3 regions of the Desulfothermus naphthae genome follow, and region 1 is predicted to be linked to each of the others. Evidence: riboswitches for the same ligand, from Rfam matches in the RefSeq annotation. Region 1 holds a riboswitch; each other region holds the start of a gene.
The links. Region 1 has a riboswitch for cobalamin ahead of ACYQ1E_RS03420 (carbohydrate porin). Riboswitches for the same ligand answer to the same signal wherever they lie in the genome.
Positions count from the first base shown of each region.

Region 2: it holds a riboswitch for cobalamin, as region 1 does, so the genes downstream of both, ACYQ1E_RS01090 (sirohydrochlorin cobaltochelatase) here and ACYQ1E_RS03420 (carbohydrate porin) in region 1, are expected to answer to the same signal.
Region 3: it holds a riboswitch for cobalamin, as region 1 does, so the genes downstream of both, ACYQ1E_RS12915 (helix-turn-helix domain-containing protein) here and ACYQ1E_RS03420 (carbohydrate porin) in region 1, are expected to answer to the same signal.

Region 1 is NZ_BAAHYQ010000001.1:710,267-715,155, forward strand. Features, by position in the region: gene ACYQ1E_RS03395 (30S ribosomal protein S1) at 1-1,121, shown strand, start outside; gene sppA (signal peptide peptidase SppA) at 1,204-2,019, shown strand; gene ACYQ1E_RS03405 (hypothetical protein) at 2,033-2,185, shown strand; gene ACYQ1E_RS03410 (hypothetical protein) at 2,193-2,582, opposite strand; gene ACYQ1E_RS03415 (tetratricopeptide repeat protein) at 2,649-3,173, opposite strand; cobalamin riboswitch at 3,349-3,558, shown strand; gene ACYQ1E_RS03420 (carbohydrate porin) at 3,733-4,866, shown strand.
Region 2 is NZ_BAAHYQ010000001.1:232,854-237,742, forward strand. Features, by position in the region: gene ACYQ1E_RS01085 (TolB-like translocation protein) at 1-588, shown strand, start outside; gene ACYQ1E_RS01090 (sirohydrochlorin cobaltochelatase) at 621-1,592, opposite strand; cobalamin riboswitch at 1,715-1,960, opposite strand; gene ACYQ1E_RS01095 (TatD family hydrolase) at 2,067-2,870, shown strand; gene ACYQ1E_RS01100 (KH domain-containing protein) at 3,036-3,275, shown strand; gene rnz (ribonuclease Z) at 3,276-4,193, shown strand; gene folE2 (GTP cyclohydrolase FolE2) at 4,198-4,889, opposite strand, start outside.
Region 3 is NZ_BAAHYQ010000003.1:291,931-296,819, reverse strand. Features, by position in the region: gene cpaB (Flp pilus assembly protein CpaB) at 1-1,024, opposite strand, end outside; gene ACYQ1E_RS12935 (TadE/TadG family type IV pilus assembly protein) at 1,072-1,458, opposite strand; gene ACYQ1E_RS12930 (A24 family peptidase) at 1,459-1,974, opposite strand; gene ACYQ1E_RS12925 (Flp family type IVb pilin) at 2,000-2,215, opposite strand; gene ACYQ1E_RS12920 (Flp family type IVb pilin) at 2,240-2,452, opposite strand; gene ACYQ1E_RS12915 (helix-turn-helix domain-containing protein) at 2,472-2,849, opposite strand; cobalamin riboswitch at 2,957-3,235, opposite strand; gene ACYQ1E_RS12910 (YbhB/YbcL family Raf kinase inhibitor-like protein) at 3,397-3,936, opposite strand; gene rpe (ribulose-phosphate 3-epimerase) at 3,952-4,620, opposite strand; gene tkt (transketolase) at 4,781-4,889, shown strand, end outside.

The sequences.
Region 1 (4,889 bases):
TTATTTCTACCTTAAAAGAAGGGATGGTTGTTAAAGGAAAGGTCAAAAATATTACAGACTACGGTGTATTTATTGATTTAGGAGGATTGGATGGTCTGCTCCATATTACAGACATGTCATGGAAAAAAATAAAGCATCCCAAAGAGATGGTTCAGTTAGGTGACACATTGGACCTCATGGTGTTAAACTACGACAGAGAGGAACAAAAAGTATCCTTAGGACTTAAACAATTGGTGCCAAATCCATGGGAAGATATACACAAAAAGTATCCTGAAGGGTCAAAGGTAATTGGAAAGGTTACTAATATTGTTGACTATGGTGTATTTGTTGAACTTGAGCCTGGGGTTGAAGGACTTGTACACATCTCTGAGATGTCCTGGACCAGAAAACTAAAACATCCTTCTCAGATGGTTCAATTGGGAGATGAAGTTGAGGTGGTGGTTTTAGGCATCGATATTGAGAAAAAAAGGATCTCCCTTGGCATGAAACAAGTAAGGCCTAACCCCTGGGATATAGTTTCAGAAAAATATCCTGAAGGGACTATTTTGGAGGCACCAATAAAAAATATAACCGATTTTGGAATTTTTGTCGGCATAGAGGATGGAATCGATGGCCTTATCCATGTATCCGACATCTCCTGGACCAAAAAAATACATCATCCAGGTGAACTATATAAACCAGGGGATATGGTCAGGGCCAAGGTCCTGGTTGTAGACAAAGAAAATGAAAAATTTACCCTGGGCATAAAACAACTAACAGAAGATCCATGGTTGAAGATCCCTGAAAAATATCCTGAAGGGACTTACGTAACAGGTAAGATTACTAATATCACTGATTTTGGCCTTTTTGTGGAAGTGGAAGAGGGAATTGAAGGTCTTGTGTATATTTCAGAGGCAAGTGATAAAAAGATCCAGGACGCAAATGAACTCTATAAGGTTGGACAGGAAGTTACAGCAAAGGTAATTAGGGTGAGTGCAGAAGAAAGAAGACTTGGCCTCTCAATCAAACAATATTTGGAAGATGAAGCCAAGAGAAAGATTGAAGAAGAGAAAAAACGGAAAAAAGAGGCTGGATCTAATTTAGGTGATCTCATAAAACAAAAATTGGAAAATGCAGAATAATAAACCCAAATTCAGTCAGAGACACCCATTCATCTTTGGCTTATTTTTGATAACCTTGGCTGTGGTGCTCTTATTTTGCACCATGGCCTTTTTTTCAATTTTAAAAGACAAATTTTCTATACCTTTTTTGTCAGTAAAAAAGATTGGAGTTGTGAATATTTCTGGAACTATAACAGACTCCAGAAAATATATAGACTGGATAAATGCTTTAAAAAAAAATAAAAATATAGTTGGAGTAATCTTAAGAATAGATTCTCCTGGAGGAGTGGTGGCTCCTTCTCAAGAAATATATGAGGCTGTAATTAACTTAAATAAAGTAAAGCCAGTTGTGGTATCGATGGGAAGTGTAGCTGCTTCAGGAGCCTATTACATTAGCTGTGCAGCCAGGGTCATTGTAGCAAATCCAGGGACAATAACAGGTAGTATAGGGGTTGTTGCAAATTTAATATCAATTAAAGGACTTTTAAAAAAGGTAGGAGTGGAAGATCAGTCTATTGCAACTGGCAAATTCAAAATGGTAGGATCTCCTTTTAAAAAATTAACTCCAGAACAAAAAAAATATATAAAAAAATTAATTGAAAATTTACATAATCAGTTTATAGAAGCTGTCTCAAGGGGACGGAAATTGGATAAGAAGAAGGTTTTATCCTTGGCCGATGGAAGGGTATTTACAGGGATGCAGGCAAAACAACTGGGTCTTGTTGATTATCTGGGAAATATGGACAAAGCTATGGAAATATTAAAAAAAATGTGCAATATATCGGAGAAAATAGGGACAGTTGAAGGTCCCCAGAAAAAAGAACCCTGGATAAAGAAAATCCTCGGAGCAGTAAAAGAGAACTCTCCCATAAAATTGAAGGTAGGTTTTTATTACATATGTCCCCTATATGCAAGATAAGGAGGAATTATATATGCATACCTTAATTGAGCTTTTAGAAAATATGAGTCACTCTACTATTCAGGGATTTTTTGGTGTACTCGGAATAATTATATTTTTAATTACCATGGTCGGATCTGGTATATACAGGGTAAAACAGCAATTAGAGAAAGAAAATTCTCATTAATAAAAATTTAGTATTTTTCCTTGAGAAACTGATCTGCTGCATCCAAAACAGGTGTGTATCCTTCTTTTAAATAAAGAGTAATATAATATTTACCGTATTCTCCTTGTAAGTAAAGTTTGTAATTAAAAGGCATAATTATAACCTCAGGAATGAAATTAATTTCTTCTAAAAAAGGAGATAATTTATCTAATATTTCAAGAGACCACATTGTACCTTTCTCATTAAATACGTTTAAATCGTGTGTAATTTCTGGATCTAACAAATGACACACAAAATATACTTCATCATCCTTTAAAGGATCCTTTGGAAAATCAGAATGTATAAAAACTTCTACAACTCTATTATCCAATGAGGCGATCTTTTTTGCAATCTTTTTTAGAATTGATAAACTCTTCATTTATCCTCCTTAACTCCTAACTTTTTTGACTTAAATGTATTTTATAAAGGTGTGACTTAAATATTTCTACTTATTATTTAAGGTACTTTCCATTTTACTTTGTTCTTTTATGGCTTGCTCAATAGAGTCGATCAAGTCTTCCTTTTTTGCCATGTTGGAATCATAAAGTGCAATTTGTAGATTTATTGCCCTTTGTACAATTGGTTTGGTAATGTCAAAAAATTTTTTTAAAGAATTAATGGCATTTTCCATATCATCCATATATGCAAAACAAAGTCCTAAATAAAGAGATAAAAAATTATTCTTTACTCCTCTTTTCCTCAGTTCTAAAAATTCCTTCAGAGCCTTTTGTATATCTCCTAGCTTATAATAACAATAGGCTAATTTTTGACGAACCACTAAATTATCTGGATTATTTTTAAGTATTTCTAAATAAATTTCTTTGGCATCAAGGTATTTTCCCTGGTTTAAAAACTCGTCAGCTTTTTTTCCAGGGCCATGAACAATAGATGTGTAATGAGTGGGTTCCAAAGAAAATCTGTGTTTAAAACCAAATAAAAACTCTCTTCTACTAAGTCTGGTCTTTTTCATAAAAAAATTTTCTCCCAATCTCTGAAACAAAAACACCTTTATTATGGATGTAAAACAATCATCAAAAGGGCCTACTTTAATGTAAAATGAAAAGAAATTTTATACACAAAAGAGTTCCCTGACAAGAGATAATTTACAAAATTTTTATAGAGGTTGACAAAAAAATAAAGATAAAATATAAAGCCCTCCATCAGGTGCCGATTTAAGGCTTAAAAGGGAATCCGGTGAAAATCCGGAACCGGCCCGCGGCTGTAATAAGGGGACGAAAGCCACAGATATGCCACTGCCAAGGCCCCTAAGATTTAATCTTAGGTGGTTGGTGGGAAGGCGTGGTGAGTAGGAGGATCCTTAGAGTCAGAAGACCTGCCTGAAAAAAATATACCCTCGGGAAAAGGGGTAATATTTTATAGAAAGGGATAAAAACGGGAAATCCCGGAGAATTATAATTCTCAGGGATTTTTTTATTTTTATATATAAATTTAGTTGATTTTTTTATAAACATGGTATAGTAACATTTTAGTTTAACAAATAACACAAAAAATCAAAGGAGGAGGTATTTATGACACACAAAAAAATCTTTTTGGTCGCATTAGTGTTTTCTGTATTAACTGGTTTTAAAAGTTATGTCTACGGTTATGACATCACCAAACAACTGTCTCTGGATGTGTCCATAGCAGGCACATATCAGTATCTTGATTATGATTCTGAAGATAATGATGATTCCCTTGGGAGAGGTGCTATTGCTGCAGATATTGGCTTTAATCTTCATCCAACTGACATAGATGAATTTCAGGTTACTCTAAGTTATGCATCAGGTAATAGTTTACATGATAAATCCCCATTTATACTGGCCTCATATGCAGATGACCTAGAAGACGATGTAGAAGACATCAATGGCAGAAGTAGAGATTATTTATTAGAGGCTTGGTATAAACATACATTTAATTTAACCGAAGATATTTCCTTATCCGGTACCATTGGTATCATTGATTCAACAGGATATTTAGATGAAAATGAATTTGCCAATGATGAATTGAGTCAATTTATGAATGAAGTATTTGTCAACAATCCTTTATTGAATTTGCCATCCTACGATTCAGGCGGTGTAGTTGAACTTTCTTATAAAAATTTTTATCTCAAGGCCCTGGCCATGGACTCAAAAACTGATAAATGGGAAACACAAGATGAGAATGATACAAAATCTTATAACTACTATGGTGGTGAAATTGGATGTAGTTTAAATACACCTGTTGGTGAAGGTAATTATAGGGTAATAGGTTATATTACTTCAGAAGAGTTCGAGGGATGGGATAACTCAGAAGAGAAATATCAGGGAATGGGAATTTCAGCAGATCAAAAAATAGGAGAACTTTTTGGTGTATTTTTTAGGTTTGGATGGCAAGATGACGATGCAAAAGTAGATTTTGATACTATGTATTCAGGGGGAATTAACATCAATGGAAAATTATGGGGAAGAGAAGATGATGAAATAGGAATTGGATATGCCTATCTTGATGGTTGTGATGATGCTGATGTAGATAATACCCAGGTAGTTGAAGGATATGTCAAATTTAAAGTAACAGAATTCAGCCATGTTTCCTTGGACGTGCAATATATGAATGATGATTATGAAGGGAATATAGACGATACTGAAGGTGTTATTTCCTCCGTTAGATACGTAATAGAATTTTAGGCCCATAGCACTCTTTCATATAG
Region 2 (4,889 bases), 480 kb from region 1:
TTCATTGTACTAGATGGGAAAAAGGGACCAAAATTAGACCAGATTGGTCCGTATTTTTTTTCAAAGAACAATGATCTGTTATATATGGGGGTGAAAAACTCCAAAGGAGCGATATTCATTAATAATAAGCCTCAAAAATTCTATGATTCAGTTGGATTACCTGTTGTATCAAATGATGGAAAACATATAGCTTATAGAGCAAGATCCGGCAAAAAATGGTTTTTAGTTTTAGACAAAAAAGAAGGAAAAAAGTATGATTTCATCAGACGACCTAAATTCTCCAACAATGGAAAACATGTTGCCTACATAGCAGTAAAAAGTAAAAAATATTTTATTGTATTGGATAATATTGAAGGGAAAAAATATCCATGGACAGATTTTCCTTATTTTTCCAAAGATGGTAATCACATGGCATATGTTGCAAGTGATGGGAAAAATATGTTTATGGTAGTAGATGGGGTAGAAGCAAAGGAGAAATTTTTCGGATATTTAAAAGGACTACCTTTACTTTTTCACAAAAATTGCATCACTGGGCAAGCAATTAGATTACCAGGACCTAAATTTTATGTGGTAGAAACGTGTTTTTAAATAAAGGGGAGATATCATCTCCCCTCAAATCTTTAATGGAGATGTATCCCATTGTCCTTTGCTGCATCTTTTACGTGCTCTACAAATATTTTTACTATTTCAGGATTTTCACCAAGTCCTTCTAAAATTGGATAGACCTTAATTCCCTTTGATTCCATAATAGACTTCCAGGAATCTTTTTCAGGACCTGCCATATCGTTGTTGGCATGGTCTCCTGCCACCATCATAAGGGGTTTTAACACAACTCTTTTGACCTTTGAGTGTATAAGTGCAGATATAACATCATCTAAAGAAGGAAAGCCTTCTACCGTTCCTATAAAAACTGGTACTTTATACATTCGCCTCATTGTATTCTGAAGCTGTGCATAAACTCCAGTTGAAAAATACTCATTTCCATGTCCCATATAGACCAAGGCAGCATGCTTTTTCTTTGCATATTCTACGTCTTTTTTTAGAGCCTTTGCTGTTTCGTTAATATCTTCATTATAATCGTGATTTACACCCCACATTCCAGTTAAAGGACGTCCAACTACGAGTTTTTCAAAAGGTATATACTTCTTCTTAATAGTCTTTATTGCAGTTAAACCATCAACATAGGAACATAGATCCATAAATTCTTCACCTGCATAAAAATGAGTGGGTTGCACAATAATTGTTCTGTACCCTTCGTCTTGCAGCTCAGCAATAGCTGCGAGAGGTCCTTTTACATAAAAAATATCTTTTGGTATATCCTCTCTATTTATCCACTCTGGATCAGTTTGCCTTTTATGCCAGATGTTCCGTATAATATTTGAAGTAAAGGCCATTTTTACTTTTGCAGTAGGAAATTCCTTTTTGATTGCATTTCTAATATTGAGCAGTGATCTTAGTGCCTCTGGATAGGTAGTACCAAAGGCCGCCACAACAATACCAATTTTGTTTTTTTGATGTTCCATAGCAAACCCTCTACTCAAAATTAATGTGGATAAAATCATAGCTGCTAAAAAGATTTTTAAAAACCGCATAACAATACCTCCTTTTAATAAAAATTTAAAAATAAAAAAACCCTTTAACTGGATAAAATTCCAGTTAAAGGGTTGCACCCGAATTTTCTTCACCCTTCATTGCCTGATTTGTCCTCAGCACTCAGGCATCTATTTGTGTGGCAGGTCTTCTGACTCCAGGATCATCCTACTTGCCCTGTTGAATTAAGGATATTCAACAGGACTCGCCCCTTTCGGGCGAGCTGCACCTTCCCACAGAACACCTCTTAGAGGTGCTCGGTAGTGGTATATTGCAGCTTTCGTCCCCTGTCACAGCGGCCGGGACCGTGCCAGATTTTCACTGGCTTCCCTTTTAAGCCCTTTTGGACACCACACGTCAAGCTTTTAATTTTTTATTTTTAAATAGTCAATAATTAACTAAAGGTTTCATTAAAATTTGACAATTTTATCACTTAGATTTTAATATTTCCTGGACTAAAAAAATGGAGGACAAAAATGGTAATAGCAATTGATTCCCACATGCATGGAGATATATTATTAAAACAAGATATGGACTTCCCAGCCAAGTATCGTGATAATAACATAGGAGGAATAATCTGGTCATATAATGAAAACATACATGACCCTGCAGATTATATCATTTACTGGGATTATCTAAAAAATATAGCTGATGAATTATCTAAAAAAAATTCACCTTTTTATTACAAGATAGGAATTCATCCAAGAACCATTTGCCAGGAGCTAAAAAACACTAAAAAACTTACAACAGAAATAAAAAAGGCCTTAGAAACCCATATGAAAAATCCTAAGTGTCTTGGAATTGGGGAAATAGGATTGGATGGAGATGAGGAAATTCAAGAAAAAATACTTATTGAACAACTTAATTGGTGTGTTAATTATTTACCAGAAAACAAGAGAATTGGTATTCATACCCCAAGAAAAAATAAATACAAAATAACTCAAAATATATTAGATATTTTAAATGATTATAAATCCCTTTATCAACAGATAGTAATTGATCATGTTGAATTAAATACAATTGATCTTGTAAAAAAAATTAACGTCCAAATAGGAATTACATTACAAAAAGGAAAATCTACCAAAGAGGATATAGCAAAATTAGTTAATAATAATTTATATGATATAAATAAAGTAATGCTAAATAGCGATAGCGGGAAAATTATATCCAGACCATATATTGACTTTGTTACTGGAAAATATCTTAAACCAGAGGAAAAATCCAAATTATTAAAACATAACATAATCTCATTTTATAATTTAGAAGAACACTTATCTTAACAAAAAAATGAGATTGAACTAAAGCTTATTGAAAATGTGTCAGAAAATTTTGAAATAAAAAATTGAACTTCAATCTTGAAAAAATATGACATAACGTATAAGAATAAACATTATTTATTGGTTTTGGCTCTTTATGTTTCACCTTTAACAAGAGAGTGGAAAGTGATGAAAGAATTTGTTGAAAAGCTTGTGAAGGAAATTGTGGACAGGCCAGAAGAGGTAATTGTAGAAGAAAATCTGGAAAATAAACGAATGCCTCTTCTAGAGTTAAAAGTAGCTAAACAGGACATGGGTAAGGTGATAGGTAAAAGGGGTAAGATGATAGAGGCACTTAGAGTCCTGCTTGCCGCAGCTTCTAAAAAACAAAATAAAGAATATCAACTCATAGTTGTGGATCAGGACTAAATGACGCAAAAAAAGATTGTGGTTCTGGGGACAGCATCTCAGGTCCCCACCACCTTTAGAAACCATGTGGGACTTTTTCTAAGGTGGGAAAATGAAGATTTTTTATTTGACCCAGGCGAGGGAACCCAAAGACAGATAATAAGATTTAAAGTCCCAATAAATAGAATAAAAAAAATATTTATTTCCCATTTTCATGGAGACCATTGTCTTGGACTTCCAGGGATAATTCAAAGGCTTTCATTAAACCAAATAAACCATCCAGTAGAAATTATCTATCCAAAGGAGGGAGAGCTTTTTTTAAGAAATTTAATCAATGCTGCAATATTTCACAACAATCTGGAATTAATCTTTTGTCCAATTGAACATGATGGCAAAATAAGTGTTTCAGGTGAGGTATTAATTGAGGCCTACAAACTGGACCATGGGATAGATTGCTATGGCTTTAGAATATCTGACCCTCTCAAATGGAATGTAATCCCATCAAAACTCCCTAAAGACCTACCAAAAGAGGCCATTGGTGAGCTAAAAAATAGAGGAATGATTGAATTTAAAGGACAAAAGGTCTTTTTACAACAAGTAGCGGTTCCCAAAAAAAGACAAATTTTTTCTTATATTATGGATACACGGATTTGCGATTCAGCCTATAAAATCGCAGATAGTGCAGATATTTTGGTTTGTGAATCCACTTATCTTTCTACTGAAACAAAATTAGCTGAAAATTACAAACACTTAACAGCAATGCAGGCAGCTGAAATAGCAAAAAAAAGTAAGGTAAAAAAGCTAATTTTAACCCACTTTTCCCAGAGATATAACACCACAGAAGTATTTGAACAAGAAGCTCAAAAAATTTTTAAAAATACCATTGCAGCCAGGGACGGTATGGAAATGGAATTTGAAGCTATTAGAAGAAATATTTAATGTATCACAAATTAGAAGGAGATTCTATACAGGCATAGGCATTGTGATTATGTATGGATTCATGGCTTTCAACCTCTACCCTAAACCACTTAACAAGTGGATGGTCTAAAAGTTTAGCTGCGATCCTTCTCACCACATCTTCCACAAAGACCGGATTAGAAAAAGCAGACTCAGTTACATATTTTTCATCTATTCTTTTTAAAAGGGCATAAACAGGTGAAGATGCAGAAGTAGTAGCCACTTCAATAAGGTCCTCAACCCACAAAAACCCTTCAAACTGACATTTTATCTTCACTAAAGCACGCTGGCTATGAGCCCCATTTTCACTAATTGCAAGAGAACATGGACAAACAGTCATTACTGGAACAGTTACCTGCAAGAACATGGAAAGCTTATCATCTTCCAATTCTCCCATAAATACACACTCATAATCCATAAGGGCCTTTATTCCACTTTTTGGCGCCCGCTGTTCAGAAAAATACGGGAAAGATATTGAAAGATGAGACTTTCTTGCCTTTAACCTCTTTTGAACATCCCGAAGAAGTTCTTTAAAAGTATGATAATCTAAAACACCAGACCATTCTTGCAAACTCTCTATAAACCTGCTCATGTGCGTGCCTTTAAATTCTGAAGGCAAATCTACGTAAAGATTCACGTGGGCAACTGTGTGTTGAATACCGTTATTTTTTTTTCTAA
Region 3 (4,889 bases), on a different contig from region 1:
TCTGGCTGTAAATCCTTTTTTCTGAAAGCAGGTCAGACAAAAAACACCTTTTTGTGGCAACCATTGTTTTATCTTCTGGGTTTCTTAAAACCAGTCTAAGTAGTCCTTTATTACTTCCATCTGCTGCAACGCTCAAAACAGGCACATCTTTAGCTGGAATTAATAGCGTGACCATTGAAATCTTTGGCTGTCCAAACTTCTGAGAGGTTATAGGCGTATCAATGGCCAGGACAAGTAGGTTCTGCAAAAGAACCTTTGAGCTTATTCTATATTCAGTAACCATTCCTTTGGCGCCAGGGGTGATACCTCCAGATGAGGCGAATTTACTAAATGGGCAGGTAATAACTACATCCACATGATCTCCTGGCTTCAAAAATCCACACATCCCATCTTCTTGTTTAACTTTTATGGTTATTGCCCTCATGTTAGGAGGAATATTTTTAGCGAGGTCTTTTTTTATTATTAAAGGTGTCTTTAAGATTTCAGGACCAGTTATGGGAGTATAAGTAGAAGCAAGCTGGGTAACCTGATTATTTTTATCCTCTTTAGTGTCGTTTTTTTTATCTCTATTGCTCAAGATCAATGATATTTTTGCAGACTTCATTGTAGAGTATAATTTCAAGGCCTCTTCTGGTTTCATTATAAGGTAAACAGTCTCTTTATTTCGTCTTGAGTATTTCTCTTTTCCTCTGCCTTTAATTTCATATACAAGGATATTTTTTAATATAATTCTGGAGATACTTGCCATGTTTACATCAGGGAGATTGGAAGTAGCCAGAACATCCACTTTATCTCCTTTTTTTAATTTACTCAGTATCTGAACATCATCTAATGTCAATGCCACAAGTTTTTTACCAGCAGGGATCTTGATATGTTGAACAGGTTTAGCCTCAATTTTTACTGCTTTTTTTTGTTTTACTGGCTTTGTTTTATGGTGAAAAATCTTTTGACCCACTATTACTGCAGCTAAGACTCCTGAAAGTATTGCTATAATAACCGCCAAAAAAATCCTAATTTTTCGCATAATCTTAACATCCTCTAGGTATTTAAATTAACTCCTTCTTTAAATAACTATGGAAATACCATGGTTGCACTGGTTTTGATGGTCTGTGGAACAAGAGATTCAGTAAAAGGCCCCATGAGTGGTGTATATTTATAAGTTGCTGTGACTGTGATCCTGCGTGGAGATGGTGAGTCCTTTACTTCTGCCCTCAGCTCTTGCAATGAATCCCAGAAATTATTATTTACTACATCTTTAGCCAAATCTTTTGGATTTTCTCCTTCTTCTGCCTTTATTCCAGCCCTTGCACCTGCAGAGACTGCATTTGTAAGCTGAATCCAGTTAGTAAAATACCATCCATAATCTATAATAAGTCCCAAAATCAAAAGGAGCAGGGGCAGAAGAAGGGCAAATTCAATCACAACACTTCCCTTTTGTCTCTGTATCTTTGAAGCCACCTACACTACACCTCCTTTAAAAAGATATATTAAAAATCCAGCTCCAATGGCTACAGAAAAAGGGAAATAGACCCTATCTTGATTTACAGGTGGCCGAGTGCGGGTTAAAAATAGCGTTAAAATATCATACCATACATTTTTTAAATGAAGACCTGTTTTTTTAAAAATTATAAAAAACAAGGCAATCAATGCTCCACATATAAAGCTATAAATAGCTACATTGACCACCTCTGATGGGCCAAGCCATGCACCAATTGCCATCATAAGTTTAACATCCCCTCCACCTATTCCACCAAGTAAAAAAGGAATGATCATTGTGCAGCCGCCTATTATTGCCCCTGACAGAACAGGCTGAACACACAAAATCCCTTCTTGATAATACAATGCTAAGCCTCTATATCCTATTGCCAGCAATATGGAAGAAATGGTAAGCCAGTTAGGGATTATTCCTTTAATGCAGTCAAAGGTTATGGCAATAATTAAGATTAATTCAACAACTAAGGTCTTGGAGAGCAATATTACCTCCTTTTTTACCTCCTTTTTAATAAGGTAATCTTAGGGGAATAGGATGTCCTGTCTGGAGTTCACCTTGCGCCTCATCCATTTTACCAGTAATTGCGTCAAAAAGCTCTGTTAAGCTCTTTCTAAAAGTACCAATAACTGCTACCATAGCCGCAGCCGTTATCCCTGCTATTAAGCCATAGTCTACTGCTGTTGCTCTGCTCTCATCTCTCCATAATTCCTTTAAATTTTCCATGGTTTTCTCGTCATACTTTGTTTATTAACCTCCATTTATGTTGGGGGGATTCTGCACGTTATCCGAAGCATCCTGTATCTTCAGATTAATATTACCAAAAAGGCTTGTTAACTTATCTTTAAAAGCATAAAGAACTGTGACCAAGGCAGCAGCCATTATCCCTGCTATTAAACCATATTCTACTGCTGTTGCCCCGCTCTCATCCCTCCATAAATCCTTTAAAATTTCCATCATCATTGCTTACCTCCTTTAATTTTTATTTCCTAACTGGCTTACCATCATCCTTTATCCTTTGTCTAAATTCAGAAGGGCTAAGGCCCACTATTTTTTTGAATACCCTGCTAAAATAGGACAGATCATTAAATCCTGTTTCATAACATATTTGAGATATGGGGAGTTTTGAATGCATAAGAAGCTCCTTTGCCCTGTTTATCCTGAGCTCGATGAGATATATTTTAAAATTTTTTCCTGTATATTTTTTAAAAATCCTTGAAAAATAAAACTTACTAAAGCCACACTCCCTGGCCACTTTTTCCAGTGTCAATTCTTTATTAAAATCCTTATGGATCAAAGATATAGCACGTTGTATCAGCTCTTCTTCTTCATTAAATACATTGTCTGAATATTCTTCCAATATATAAACTCCCCACCATAAAAAAATCCCCGGCCCGATTATTCTCGGGCTGGGGATTCCCGTTTTATCCTCAGCCTTATAAAAACACACCCCTTTCCCATAAGGGTATGTTTCACCAGATTTAGGCAGGTCTTCTGACTCAAAGGATCATCCTACTCGCCCTGTTGAATAACCTTATCTTAAGGATATTCAACAGGACTCGCCCCGTTGAATAGAATTCCCTCCTCGGAAATTCAACAGGGCGAGCCACGCCTTCCCAGGAGCATCTTATCTCCCAGTGGCATTTATGTGGCTTTCGTCCCCTTTTCACAGCCGCGGGCCGGTGCTGGATTTTCACCAGCTTCCCTTTTAAGCCTTATAAAGGCACCTAAATCCTTTTTTGGATGTGAGTTTAAATCAAGAAATTGTGGTATTGTCAAGCAAAAAGATAGGAGAAAAACAAAAAATCTTTCTCTTGACTTAAAAATATCTTCTCAACCTGTTAAATTCCCCATAATCCGCATAGTTAAAATAACTATTTAATCTCTTAAGATAGTCTGACATAAATCTATTTTTGTTCAAAATAACCAGTATAACTGGCTTTATCTAAAATATGTGAAGATATTACATCTGTCAACTCTTCATAAGAGGGATTGTCACGAATATCTATTTTTTCACAGTCAAGGGCATATATGGTTGTTACATAAGGATGTTTGCCCGTGCCCCTGGGTGGTTGAGGTCCACCATATCCCTTAAATCCAAAAGAATTTATAAGTTCCCTGCAAGATGCACATTTGTTTGATAGAGAAAAACCTTCTTCTATTTTATTAAAATCTTTGGGAATATTGATAACTGCCCAATGAAGCCAGTTTCTGGCAATTGGATGAGGGTCAACCATAATTAATGCAAAGGATTTTGTGTTTTCTGGTGCATTTTCCCATCTAAATTCCGGGGATATGTTTTGGCCACCAATGGTCTTCATTACATATTTTTTGGGCATCATCCCTTCATCTGGATAGGAATTGCTTTTAATTATCATCTTTCCACCTCCTATTGCCTTATTTATTCCCAGAAGAACAAATAAAATTATGCATATGATTTTTTTCATAACCATATCCTTTTTTTATTTTTTTAAAATAGCTTCTATAAACTCTCTATGTCTTTTTTTATATGGTGGATGTTTGAAAAATGCAGAGCCAGATACAACCACATTTGCGCCTGCCTCAACAATGGACTTTACATTTTCTAGAGTAACTCCTCCATCAACCTGAATCAGGGTATCCAGCCCCGCCTGGTCAATCATTTTTTTCAGTTTTTTTATTTTCTGGATAGAATATGGGATAAATTTTTGTCCTCCAAATCCTGGATTTACACTCATTATAAGGACCATGTAAAGTTTTGGCAAGATATATTCAATTATTTTTAGCGGAGTATGTGGATTTAGGGCTACTGCTGGTTTTATCCCAAGCTCTGATATCTTTGTTACAACAGAATCTAAATGGATACACGCCTCAGCATGGACACAGAGGAGATCAGCACCAGCCTCTTTGAAATCTTTAAGGTATAATTCAGGATTTTCAATCATGAGATGTACATCAAAAAAAAGGGATGTTCTAGGCCTGCATTTTTTAATAATTGGTGGCCCTAGAGTGATATTGGGGACAAAGTGTCCATCCATAACATCCCAATGGACCCATTTTATATCTGCCTCCTCAAGGCCTTTTAATTCCTGCTCAAGATTGGCAAAATCACATGAGAGGAGTGAAGGTGATAAAATAAATTTTTGTTGCATAAAGACTCCATGAACTAGTTTAAGTAATCACTTTTCAAATGGGTGAAAAAGAGGTTGACTCTTAGGATTTCTCTTTATATGTCAAAGTCTGAAAGGTCAAGAAGTTTAAGGTTATTTTTTTTATTTAATAAGGGGTCTAGGCTTATTTCGAGGGGGGATAATGATTAGTAGAAGAGAGCTTGCAAATGCAATAAGGGCCTTATCCATGGATGCTATAGAGAATGCCAATTCAGGACATCCTGGAGCACCCATGGGAATGGCAGATATTG